DNA from 3 places in the Raoultibacter timonensis genome. Region 3 is predicted to be linked to each of the others. Evidence: predicted binding sites of a transcription regulator. Region 3 holds the regulator's gene; each other region holds the start of a gene.
What was found. The regulator LexA, encoded in region 3, represses DNA repair genes until DNA is damaged. The targets are predictions, from matches to a motif close to CNAACANNTGTTNG.

Region 1: a site for LexA is predicted at 2,158-2,171, ahead of uvrA (excinuclease ABC subunit UvrA). Genes of this name have one in related genera too.
Region 2: a site for LexA is predicted at 1,649-1,662, ahead of MWL89_RS07380 (DUF1848 domain-containing protein). Genes of this name have one in related genera too.

Annotation. Positions count from the first base shown of each region.
Region 1 is NZ_AP025564.1:1,953,911-1,958,090, reverse strand. It holds gene uvrA (excinuclease ABC subunit UvrA) at 1-2,028, opposite strand, end outside; gene MWL89_RS07930 (nitrous oxide-stimulated promoter family protein) at 2,552-2,896, shown strand; gene MWL89_RS07925 (ABC transporter permease) at 3,254-4,180, opposite strand, start outside.
Region 2 is NZ_AP025564.1:1,827,952-1,832,131, forward strand. It holds gene MWL89_RS07365 (hypothetical protein) at 1-210, shown strand, start outside; tRNA gene MWL89_RS07370 (tRNA-Val) at 258-332, opposite strand; tRNA gene MWL89_RS07375 (tRNA-Ile) at 490-564, shown strand; gene MWL89_RS07380 (DUF1848 domain-containing protein) at 667-1,602, opposite strand; gene MWL89_RS07385 (YcxB family protein) at 1,775-2,326, shown strand; tRNA gene MWL89_RS07390 (tRNA-Asn) at 2,428-2,502, shown strand; gene trpS (tryptophan--tRNA ligase) at 2,661-3,707, opposite strand; gene MWL89_RS07400 (basic amino acid/polyamine antiporter) at 4,000-4,180, opposite strand, start outside.
Region 3 is NZ_AP025564.1:2,059,575-2,063,754, forward strand. It holds gene MWL89_RS08435 (ATP-binding cassette domain-containing protein) at 1-936, opposite strand, end outside; gene MWL89_RS08440 (hypothetical protein) at 1,348-1,647, opposite strand; gene lexA (transcriptional repressor LexA) at 1,763-2,407, shown strand; gene hflX (GTPase HflX) at 2,486-3,796, opposite strand; gene MWL89_RS08455 (InlB B-repeat-containing protein) at 3,986-4,180, opposite strand, start outside.

The DNA of each region.
Region 1 (4,180 bases), 110 kb from region 3:
GAGCGCAGGTGCAAGCGTGTCGGTGATGAGCGAGCTCTTGCCCGAACCCGATACGCCGGTCACGACGGTCAGCTCGCCGATCGGGATCTCGATGTCGACGTTCTTGAGGTTATTCTCGGTTGCGCCTAAAAGCTTGATGGCCCCGCGCTTCGCGTGGCGGCGCTCTTCGGGCAGCTCGATCTTCCTGCGGCCCGACAGGTAATCCGCCGTAAACGAGTTCTTCGCCCTGAGGATCTGCTTCGGCGTTCCTTCGGCGACCACCTCGCCGCCGTTTTCCCCCGCGCCGGGGCCCATGTCGATAACGTAATCGGCATGGCGGATCGTATCTTCGTCGTGTTCGACGACGATGACGGTGTTGCCGAGGTCGCGCAGCCGTTCGAGCGTCGCGATCAGGCGCTCGTTGTCGCGCTGGTGCAGACCGATGGACGGCTCGTCGAGGATGTAGAGCACGCCCATCAGACCCGCGCCGATCTGTGTGGCGAGCCTAATGCGCTGCGCCTCGCCGCCCGATAAGGTAGCGGTTGCGCGCTCGAGGGTAAGGTAGTCGAGCCCCACGTCGACGAGGAAGCGCAGGCGCGCCGCAATCTCCTTCACGATGGGCCCTGCGATCTGCTCGTCGGACCCCGTGAAGGAAAGGCCCTCGAAGAAGGCGAGCGAATCGACGGCGCTCATCTCGGTGACCTCGTGGATGTTCCTGCCCCCCACCGTGACGGCGAGGATCTCGGGCTTGAGGCGCTTGCCCCCGCAGGTTTGGCACGGAACGATGGCGAAGTACTGCGCGTACTTCTCTCGCTGGCTATCGCTCGTGGACTCCTGGTAGCGGTGCATGACCGCAGCGCAGGCGCCCTCCCAATCGATGTACCAGTACGTTTCGCGCCCGTCGACGGTTACGTAATCGACGCGCACCTTCTCCTTGGGAAGCCCGTAGAGCAGCGCATCGCGCACCTTCTTCGGCATGTCCTCCCAGGGCGTATCGGATGAGACCCCCATATGCTTTGCAACGGCACGCAGCACCTGCGGGTAGTAGTTCCCCGAGGTGAACGGCGCGATAACACCCTCGTCGAGCGAGAGCGACGGATCGGGAACCAAAAGGCTCGCGTCGACCTCTTCCCTGCTTCCGATGCCGAGGCAATCGGGGCAGGCGCCGTAAGGCGCATTGAACGAGAAGTCGCGCGGCTGCAGCTCGTCCATGGAGTGGCCGTGCTCGGGGCACGCGAGCGCGAGCGAGAACACGTACTCGCCTTCCTGCAAGCCGCCCGTTGCACCCGAAGAGGTGGCGCCGCTCGCCTTGGGCTTGCCGTCTTCGCCGAGCACCTGCACGAGCACGCGCCCGTCGGCGAGCTTCGTGGCCATCTCGACCGCTTCGGCGATACGGCTGACCGCGTCGCGCTTGAGCACTACGCGGTCGACGACGACGTCGATGAAGTGCTTGATCTTCTTGTTGAGCACGATCGTCTCGCCGTCGAGCTTCTTCACTTCGCCGTCGATGCGGACGCGCGAGAAGCCCTCCTTCTGCAGATCCTGGAAGAGCTTCGTGAACTCGCCCTTGCGGCCGACGACGACCGGTGCCATGACGAGCGCCTTCGCGCCTTCGCCGATCGAGAGGATCTCATCGGCCACCTGATCGGTCGTCTGCTTCTTGATCTCGCGGCCGCACTCGGGACAATGGGGCACGCCCACGCGGGCGAACAACAGACGCAGATAGTCGTAGATCTCGGTCGTGGTGCCCACGGTGGAGCGGGGGTTCTTGCTCGTGGTCTTCTGGTCGATCGAGACCGCCGGCGAAAGCCCGTCGATGCTGTCGAGGTCGGGCTTGTTCATCTGGCCGAGAAACTGACGGGCGTAGCTCGACAGGCTCTCGACGTAGCGGCGCTGCCCCTCGGCGTACATGGTGTCGAACGCCAGGGAGCTTTTTCCGGAACCCGACAATCCCGTGATCACAACGAGCTTGTCACGCGGAATGGTCAGGTCGATATCTTTGAGGTTGTGCTCGCGAGCACCCTTGATGACGATTGAATTCTGTGCCATATTCGTTAGCTTCTTTCGCTTCGCTTTCGGGCCGTCCGGCTTCCAGAGCAAACTCGGCTGACAGTCCGACCGTACGTATCACGCAAACGCCCATTGTAACGCAGACGGTCTCAAAAGCGGAACAAAATTAGAACAATCGTTCCCTATTCAAATGATTTGCACATTCTGTTCGATAGCGCCCTTTCGAGCGCGACGGAAGGCGGGGGCGCCCCGTGCGGCGAAAGGCGCGGAAGGCGGGTTCGCTTCGCTTACGGCGCGCTTCAGACTCGCAGCCCGCGATGCGCACGCTGCACGCCAAGGTCGGAGGCAGCCTGCACCGCGAGGTTTCCCGCTGCGGATCGCGATACGCCCGCTGCACGCCAAGGTCGGAGGCAGCCTGCACCGCGAGGTTTCCCGCTGCGGATCGCGATACGCCCGCAGCTTGCAATGCGCACGCATCCTCGCACAGCCCGCCCTTAGGGATTTCCCGAAATTCGCCTCGTTTAACTTCTGCATCGATACAGGAAGTGCTATTCTTCGCTCCATGGAAGACACACCGAACATAGCGAAGCGGCGCCTGCGCGAGGAGCGCACCATCTCCCAGATGATCTCATTGTACTGCGCCGGCAACCACAGCGACCGCGACCGGAGCGAAACCGCCTACTGCGGCGAGTCTCTTTGCGAGGAGTGCAAGGCCATCGACGACTACGCGGTGCTCCGTACGCAACGCTGCCGCAAGATGGAAGTCAAGACCTCGTGCGACGAGTGCGAGCACCACTGCTACAAGCCCGAAGAGCGAAAGAGCATCCGCACGGTCATGCGCTACTCGGGGCCCCGCATGATGAAGGCGCATCCCATCGCCGCCCTACGCCACCTTCTCGGCAGATAGCCGGGGTCGGCCGTGGTCCGGCGTTGCAGCATAGGCCGGACGCATGGACGCACGAGTGTTGCGGAATCGCCTGCTCGTGGCAGAAAACGCAAGGTTTTCGTCGCCGGAAGCGGGCGCCCCGCGCTGCCGCCGCCCCTGTAAACGGATTACCCCAGGTAGGGCCTTCCTGCAAGGAATTGCATCGGGTGGGAAGGCGCGACTTTGGACGCTAGCGCGACGAAAACCTTGCGTTTTCTGCCACGAGTTCCCTCGTCCGGCGCATGCGACCCCGATCGGGCCGATCGGCTCAGCGCTCCCGCTTCGCCCCCGCCCGTTTGACATGGCGGGCGGCTCTGCACCGCCCGCACGCCATGCCGCCTACCTGCGCGAGTCGATGGCCTGGCCGATGATACCGCGCGCAGCACCGTACGTAACGAGCAGATACGACCCGTACACCGCCACAACGAGCAGCACGGTCATCAGCGTAGGCCCGGTAATCGAGACGCCGACGCTTGTAAACAGGCTCGTACTCGTTACGCCGATCGCGCAAACGGCGTGGCACACCGCAAGACCGAGCGGCGCGATGAAGTAGATGAGCACTTGGGCGAGCAGTGACCGCGCGATCATCGGGCGATCGCACCCGAGCTTCGAGAGCAGCCGATAGCGCTCGATGCTGTCGCTGGCTTCGGAAAGCTGCTGGATGGCGAGCACGGCGGCGGTCGTGATGAGGAACACGAAGCCGATGTAGAGCGCAAGGTACGTGATGAGCATACGCATGCCGCCCGATTGCGCAATGACCTCCTGTGCGGTGAACGTCATCGACACGGGCCACGAATCGCTCTTGTAGGCGAACCCGTTTCGCGCTGTTTGATCGTCGGGCGGCAGAGCCTTGCCGAGCGCTTCCATAAGAGCCGTATCGCCTTCGGTCCGATCCGCCTTGTAGTCGATGTTGAGGTAGCTCATATAGGGCACGGCCCCTTGGTCCCTCACGGCGGCAATAACGTCATCGGGTACGATGAGCTGCGCGGCATCGCCCGCGAAGGAGTGGACATCGAGCGATTGGGCGTATACGCGATCGCTCTTGCTTTCGAGGGCGACGCCTCCTACCGTCACATCGCCGTCGAGCTGGGCGAGCCGATCGGAAAGCACGCTTCCCGATTCTGCGAGGTTGTTCACAACGTAGCCGTTCGATCCGACGTCGACCGGATCCTCTCCCGTCGCTTCGCGCAGTGCGTTAAACTGCGATGCGCTGATGATCTGGACGGGCGTTGTCTCGACCATGGCAGCCCTGTCTTCGGCAAGCCC
Region 2 (4,180 bases), 230 kb from region 3:
AACTCCGCCGGCGATTTGGCTCGTGCGATCGAATGTACGCGCATGGCCGTTTGCTCCGAGCTGAGCGATCCGGAAATGTACATCGAAGGCACGCTCAACGTGCTGCTGCTTTCTGCCGAGCATGTGCGTGCGAGCACGGTTGCGCTCTGCGAAGAGGCCGAGAGGATTTTAGAGGATCGGCGGACGGAAGCGCTCGGGCATCCGAAATAGCGTCATGAAACAAATCAGGCCACCGGGAGCCGATGGCCTGTTGTTTATGGTGGTCGCTACAGGATTTGAACCTGTGACCCCCGCCGTGTGAAGGCGATGCTCTCCCGCTGAGCCAAGCGACCGAACGCGCATTCGAAAAGCCGTGCTTTCCGCGTGCTCGAAGTATTTTAGCGGTCATGTCGTCCGAGCGCAAGTGAGAATCTGATATTCGGGGCTTACGGTATAGACGGACTTGCGATAGAATACTGACTCGCGCGAGAAAGCATGCGCGAAACCCGCGGGCCTATAGCTCAACGGTGGAGCAGAGGACTCATAATCCTTTGGTTGCAGGTTCGAATCCTGCTGGGCCCACCATTCTAAATTCAGATGAAACTCCCTCGTTAGGGAGTTTCGTTTTTCACGATCCGCAGCATTCACCGTCTTCGCTGTAGGGTTGCGCGGCGTCCCTTGCGTCCTTTACAGCACGAGCCTTGTCTGCGCAACGAGCAAGCTCGTTGCCTTCCTGTCGGCGATGACATCGCCCGGTTCGGTACGGTCGCACAGCATTTCGGATAAGGGGTCGTACGCGTCGAACCTCCTCGGGGCGTTGCGTTCGCCGCCGCCGTTCGCATAGCAGTACACGCAACCGTTCGCGCAGGTGTCGTACGCGCCGATGTCGACGCTCGGTATGCAGTAGCATCCCTCGCGCGAGCTCTCCGTACCCGTTTCGGCGACGTTGAGGCCGGTTGCCCGTTCTACGAACGAGGCGTCGATGCAGCCTACGCGCTTCATGCCCGCCGCTTCGAGATCCATCGAGCCGCAGCCGCCGCATTCGATTCCGCGAGAGACCGCGATGGCGCTAAGCGATTTCGCAAGAAAGGTTTCCTTCTCGGGTGCTACGCATTGCAGTCCCCGTCTGCCCATAAGGCGTTCTATCTTCGGGTACACGTCGAGGAAGCTGATGCGACATTGCGAGGTGAAGCCTTCGAGCCGCTTGGCGAACGTTTCAAAATAGTGAAGATGGTGGGAAATCGTATAGCGCTTGCTTATGAGGATGGGGCTGTAGCGCCATACCATGCGATGGGGCCCGACGGCGGCGGAGAGTTCTTGGAAAGTCCGAATGAGATCGGCTTTCGGTGGCAGCGCCCCTTCGATATCGGCCCCGTATGCATTCAGCGTGAACTGCACGTAATAGGGGTACGGGGAAAGCTCGTCGAGGCGCTCGAGCATGGGTTCGGGATTCTTCGTCCAAAACGCAATGCAGTCGATGGCTTCCGGAGTAAGGGGCACACGGGAAACGCTTGAGCGGTTCATGGGGTTTCGGACGAGAGCGTAGCCTTCCGAAAGGCGGTTGAGAAGCCAGTCCATATGGAATCGAGGTATGTCGGTGCGACGCGACGCGCTGACGATCATGATGTTTTCAGGCTCCCTTCATCCGTTATCGCATCATTCAGTATAGCAAACAAATGTTCGTAGTAAAACCTTAAACATTCTGAAGGTTGTGCACCCGTTCTCCAACGAAACGATGAAAGGCTGCCGATGTCCATCGGGCATCCATATGGCGGCGGTAGCGTGGTGGGGATATATGAACAGCGAAACGGCATACGGCGAAAAGGATGTGGACGCACCTGTGGATGCGGTAGCTCGAAGCAACGTGACGCTTACGATGGGCGACTATCGCGAGTGGCTTGGCGGAACGCATCTCAAGGTGCTCAATACGCTTGCCCTTCCCGTTGCGCTGCTCCTGATGTTTATTTGCGCCGTCCTCTTGCCGTTCGATGCGTTTTTCCATATCGCCAATCACGATATCATGATGGAAGCGGCAGGCGTGGCCGCCGTGCTGCTTGCGATGCGCTTCATCGTTCCGATCGTTTTCGGATACGTCGCATTCAAGCGAGCGCGACCCCGCGGCGGTGCGGTGGAGCACGAGGTGACGTTCTTCGGCGATCGGGTCGAGGCGGGAGGCGAAAACGGCGAGCTTGTCGTTTTCTACGAAGATGTCGAGAGAACCGATCAAACGGAGCACCTGTTCGTCATGACGTGCAAAAAACAGGGAGCATTGATCGTGAAGAAGGAGGCGTTTTCTTCCGAGGAGCTTGCCACTATCGAGCGTTTGACGAAGGGATCGGCGGTTTGAGGTAACCGCATGTCAAAAAGTATTCGAACGGTTTAAAATTCGGTATTGCCAAACATCCGGGTTGCGGTATAATTTCCACTTGCGCATGAAGCGCAGCCCATTCCTCGGTAGCTCAACGGCAGAGCATCCGGCTGTTAACCGGAGGGTTGTAGGTTCGAATCCTACCCGGGGAGCCATAGTTGATTCGTTCGAACCCCTTTCGGGGTTCGAATTGTTTTCGGATCAAGAAGCGAAGGACCTACGCGGGCTTCGCCGTCGGCAATCCGGCTGAAAACGCGCATAGGGGCTCCTCTCGGATGCCCCGATGCGCGGACAGAGCTTCTGAGGCGGGATGCTAATACACCATGCCCATCGTCGCTCGCACTTCGTCGAGCGTAGCGTCGGCGATTTCGTTTGCGCGGCGATTGCCCTCGTGCAGCACTTCTTCGATATAGCCCATATCCTGAGCGAGCTTTTGCCGGCGGGCGCGGATGGGGGCGAGGTAGCCGTTCACGCTTTCGGTGACGTACTTCTTCAGCGTGCCCGATCCGCCATCGCCGATCTCGGCGGCGATCTCCTCTTCGGTGCGGCCCGTGCACAGCGCCGCGGTGGTCAGCAGTGCCGATACGCCGGGGCGCGCTTCCGGGTCGAACGTGATGGTGCGATCCGCATCGGTTTGGGATTTCTTGATGAGCTTCGCCGTCTCCTCGTCGGTGGAGGAAAGCGAAATGGCGTTGCCGTAGCTCTTCGACATCTTGCGGCCGTCGAGGCCCGGGATGGCGGGCGAGTTGTTCAGCAGGCCGTCGGGTTCGGGAAACACGTGGCCGTAGCGCTCGTTGAAACGTCGTGCGATCTGGCGGGTCTGCTCGATATGGGGCATCTGGTCTTTGCCGACGGGTACGATGTTGCCCTTGCAGAACAGGATGTCGCACGCCTGGTGCACGGGATAGGTGAGCAAAAGGCCTGTAAGCGTGTGGCCCGAGGCCTCCATTTCCGCCTTAACCGTGGGATTGCGTAGAAGCTCGGCCTCGGTTACGAGCGAAAGGAACGGAAGCATGAGCTGGTTTAAGGCGGGAACGGACGAGTGCGTGAAGATGATGGTCTTCTCGGGATCGATGCCGCAGGCGAGATAGTCGATAACCATGTTGCGTACGTTGTCGGCAATGTTTTCGGTCGAATCGCGATCGGTGATCACCTGGTAGTCGGCGATGATGATGCGAGTTGCCACACCGAGGTTCTGGAGCGCCACGCGTTCGCGGATCGTGCCGAAATAATGGCCGAGGTGCAATCGCCCCGTCGGCCGATCGCCCGTCAACATGGTGTACTTCTCGGGATGTTCGGGAAGGTCGGCGCGAATCTCGTCGGAGCGCTTGCGGCTCGCCTCGTAACTGTCGATGCTCATAGCGGTTTCTCTTTCGTGGTCGTACGGATATGCGAATACGATCACACCAGTATAGCGTTTTTCGCGTGCGCGCCGAAGAGCTTTATGCGCCTCGCGCCCTGATTGCGCCCGACCGTTGCATACGCATACGGGCTGCATGTCCCTTTGGCGCATGCGCCGTGCGCCCTGGTGCTCACGCGGGTCTTAGCGGCGCCGCGCTGCGCGCGCCGCGGGGCTGCTTGGATGAAAAATGCGCCTCGCATGATGGATGCGAGGCGCCTGGGGTGCGGTTTGCCGTGTGGGATACAGGCTTCTAAAAATGACCGAACTGCAAGACCGAGTACACGGCACCGGCGATGCCGAGCGCGATCACCACCGCAACGATGATCTTTTCTTTATTGGTGAACAGCTTCGCCTTCGCGTCGTGCTGTTTGACCCCCGCGATGTAGAGCGGGATGCCGACGGCGTACACGATGCAGGCCACCATGAGGTAG
Region 3 (4,180 bases):
GATATGGGCCACGTAGCGCCTTTTCGAGGGTTCCGCATGTATATCGAGCGGCTTCTCGTAGATCTTTTTGGTCCGGATTCCATCGAGGCGCTCTCGGGTTCTCTCGATCTTCTTATCCATTTGGGCGGCCAACAGACCGGTTTTTCCGTCTTGTCCCGAATATACGGCCAGGCGAAGCTTTTCGCGGCCGTCGCTATCGTGTTTATCGAGGTTACGACCCGATCGGCGGGCAGCGCTTTGGCTTGCCACCGCTTTTCGCCGATTCATCTCGCTTCGGGTTCGGGAAAGCTGGTCGCGCACCTGCTTTCGCTCGGTTCGAGCGCTTTGCTCTCGCAGGTCGAGCTGGGCTTTGGCTTCGGTGTAAGAGCCTGGGATCATCGTCGCCCGTCCAGCGTCAATAAACAGGCACTGCGAAACCAATTCGTCGAGGAAGCGCCTGTCGTGCGAAACGAGCAAACCGACGCCACGATGTGCCTTCAACGCACCGAGCAGGACTTCCCGCGTCTGGCTATCGAGATGGTTCGTCGGCTCGTCGAGCGACACAACCGCCGGATTAAGGGAAAGCGCACAGGCAACCTGTATGCGTTTGCGCTCGCCATGCGAAAGGGTGCCGTAACGCCACAGCCAATCGTCTTCGAGTTCGAGCGAAGCGCGGAGGCGAACCGCCTCGGCTGAGTAGTCGGATGCGAAATCGTAGAGGTTTTCGGGCTCCAAGGCGGTCTCTTGAGCGCAATACACCCCTGAAGCCGCAGGTCTGATCGTACCCCCGTCGGGCCGAAGATGTCCGCAAAGGAGTTTTAGGAGCGTGCTTTTCCCGGCTCCGTTGTTTCCCACGATACCGGTCCACCCCTCGGCAAACGTCGCCGAAAGCCCTTCGAGCGCAGGTACAGGGGAATCATCGTAGGTATATGACACATTGTGCAAGGTAATGAACATGGCGACCTCCATTGAACGAAGGCGCAACGCGAATGAAATGCAATGGAAATCTGGGACATGGCTGATACGATAACGATTGCGCACCCGGTTGCGACAAAAGAATACTGTCTGCTTAGGGGATGCCCGAAGGCAATCGTTATTTGCGCATGTCCTTCTCCTTGATGACGGGTACAACGCCCATGGCGTATGATCATTCGAAGTGTAACACATCATACAAAAATCGAAAAGCACGCTTTCCGCTCGGAGGCGCGCGGGCGGCCTTCGAATAGCAACGCTCGCCCGATACGTGCCGCCCACCATCAGCACGGCGAAGCAAGCTCCCCTCGAAACGAAATGCGCCCCGGCGAACCGGGGCGCTACGCAGCTCTTCTCACAGAACGCAGCTTCTGCGGAAGATAGGATGGTTAACCGTTATATCCCAAGGAAGATGGTGGCAAAAGCAGCTGCAGCGAGCACAACGCCAGCGGAAACGGACTGCCAGGGAGCAATGCGCCCGAATGCCTTGCCGCGGGCGGTTCCCGTTCGGAGCTCGCTGACAAGTTCAAGATCGGAGACTCTTCCGTGCAGATGCCGGCTCGCCGCATGGCGCGGCCTTCCGGTTTTGCCGGATGCAGGGAATTCGATGATAGCAGCATGGGCTTGGTTTTGGGAGGCATCGACCTTGAGGGCGGATGTTCCGACCACGGTATAGCGCGCTTCGAAATTCTTCATAAATGTGCCTCCTTGCTCTTGCCTAGAACCTTTGTTCGTGTATACTATATGGCGAACAAAAGTTCATGTCAAGATATTTTTCAAACATTTGTTCGAAGTTTTGAAAGGAAGCCACATGGCAGAAAAAGTCACGAAACGCCAGCAGGCAGTACTCGACTGCATCGAGGACTGCATTCGCGAGAAGGGATACGGCCCCACCGTGCGTGAAGTGTGTCAGAGCCTTGGCCTCTCCTCCCCTTCAACGGTTCACGTCCATCTCAAAGCGCTCGAAGACAAAGGGCTCATCAAGCGAGATCCGCTCAAGTCCCGCTCGATCGCCCTCACCTACCAGCTTGAAGACCACTCGGGATCGGGCATCGACGATCTTATACAGCCCACCTTCGGCAACCTGGTCAACCTTCCTCTGGTCGGCGATGTCGCAGCCGGTTCTCCCATCCTCGCAGAGGAGAACATCACCGACACCATCACCCTCCCAACCGAAATCGTCGGCGATGCCGCAGCGTTCCTGCTTTCCGTCCGCGGCGATTCCATGATCGAGGCCGGCATCAACAGCGGCGATTACGTGGTAGTGAAAGAGCAACCCACCGCCGATAACGGCGATATCGTAGTAGCCATCATGGACGACGGCGCTACGGTCAAGCGCTTCTACAAAGAATCGAATCACATACGCCTGCAACCGGAAAACTCGTCGATGGATCCCATCATCACAACCGATTGCTCCATAGCCGGTAAAGTCGTCGCCGTATTCAGGCGCCTTTAAATACGTTTTCCGCCCAACGGCAGTCGGCCCCGATCGCAATCGTCGATCGGGGCCGATTCTTTTCCGGAAGCTACGAGGCTACGCGTCGATGGGCGATTGCACCTCGACGCGGAACGCCTCGAACATCGAAGCGTATGCGGGGCCTATCTGCATATCGATGCGCGTACCGTCCTCGCCGTGTTCCTCGAGAACGATCAAGGCACGTTCGTGGGCGATCGAGACAAGATCGCCTCTGCTGTAGGGAACCAGCACGCTGATAAGCTCGTCGTGAGCTGAGGCCACCGCTGCAATTCTCTTCACCAGAGCGTCTATGCCGGCTCCACTGAGCGCCGAGACGAGTATCGCATCGGGATGCCTGTTCGACAGCGCCTCCTTTTCGACCTCGCCGAGAAGATCGATCTTGTTGAACACCTCGACGCGCTTGATGTCGTGCGCTCCGATCTGCCCGAGCACCTCTTCGACCGACTGAATCTGCGCCTCCCGTTCGTCTGAAGAAGCGTCGATGACATGAAGGATCAAATCAGCGCCCACGATCTCGTCGAGCGTCGATTTGAATGCCTCGACCAGCGTATGCGGAAGCTTCTGAATGAATCCGACGGTATCGGTAAGGGTTATCTCGCGCCCCTCGGGAAGCACGAATTTCCTCGTCGTCGAATCGAGCGTGGCAAACAGCTTATCGTAGCTGAGCACGCCCGCATCGGTGAGCGCATTGAGGAGGCTCGATTTGCCGGCGTTGGTGTAGCCCGCAAGGGATACCTTGAACATGCCGCTTTTGTACCGCCCCTCGCGCTGAAGCGCGCGCACTTCGTTCAGCTGCTTCAGCTCGCGTTTGATCGAGGTTATGCGTTTGCGCACCATCCTGCGGTCGACCTCGAGCTGGCTTTCGCCCTCGCCGAACCTCGATCCGACGCCGCCGCCCATGCGGTTCGAGGCAAGGTGGGCCCACATGCCCCGAAGACGCGGAAGAAGGTATTGGTTCTGAGCAAGCCTCACCTGCAAACGCCCCTCTTTGCTCGTCGCATGCAGCGCGAATATATCGAGGATCAGCGCCGTTCGATCGATTACCTTGACCTCCTTCGGAACGACCCTCTCAAGGTTCGTTTGCTGCGATGGGGTAAGCTCGTCATCGAATATCACGATATCGGCGCTATGGGCGCGGCAGAGGTCGGCAACTTCCTCGGCCTTTCCCGAGCCGACGAACGTACGCGGATTCGGCGCATCGAGCTTTTGCGACGTTACCGCAACCACGTCGGCGCCGGCGGTGTTGGCGAGCCTCTCGAGTTCTGCAAGGCTTTCGGAAACGGGCCACGTCGTATCGCCGCGATCGACCCCCACGAGCACGGCGCGCTCGCGTACCTCTTCTATAGTGAAATGCTTGGATTGGGTCATGGTCTATGGCCTTTCGTAAGGTTCAGATGGCGTGTATATGAATGAGAGCGCTTACCGCAACCTTATCGTGGCCATGTACGTACCCCGTCCTTTCCCGAACGAACATCGGTCTCAGATACTAGCACGGGTGCCGCACGGCAGGCAACACCCGCGTTTGCATTTCGTTACGCTTCCCTTCGCGGAGTCACGTCATTCGGGCATGCGCCGCCTGCTCCTGCTCCATGCGGCTATCGCAGCCGCTAGGCTGCCGAGTGTCGCAACCGCGATACCGACAGCGGCGAGCGCATCACCCGTCTTCGCCAGCCCAGCTGCGGAGTCTTTCAAACTCGCAGAGCCGCTCGGCTGGTTGGAGCCGACGAGCTGCCCAGGGGTCCCGGGATCGGT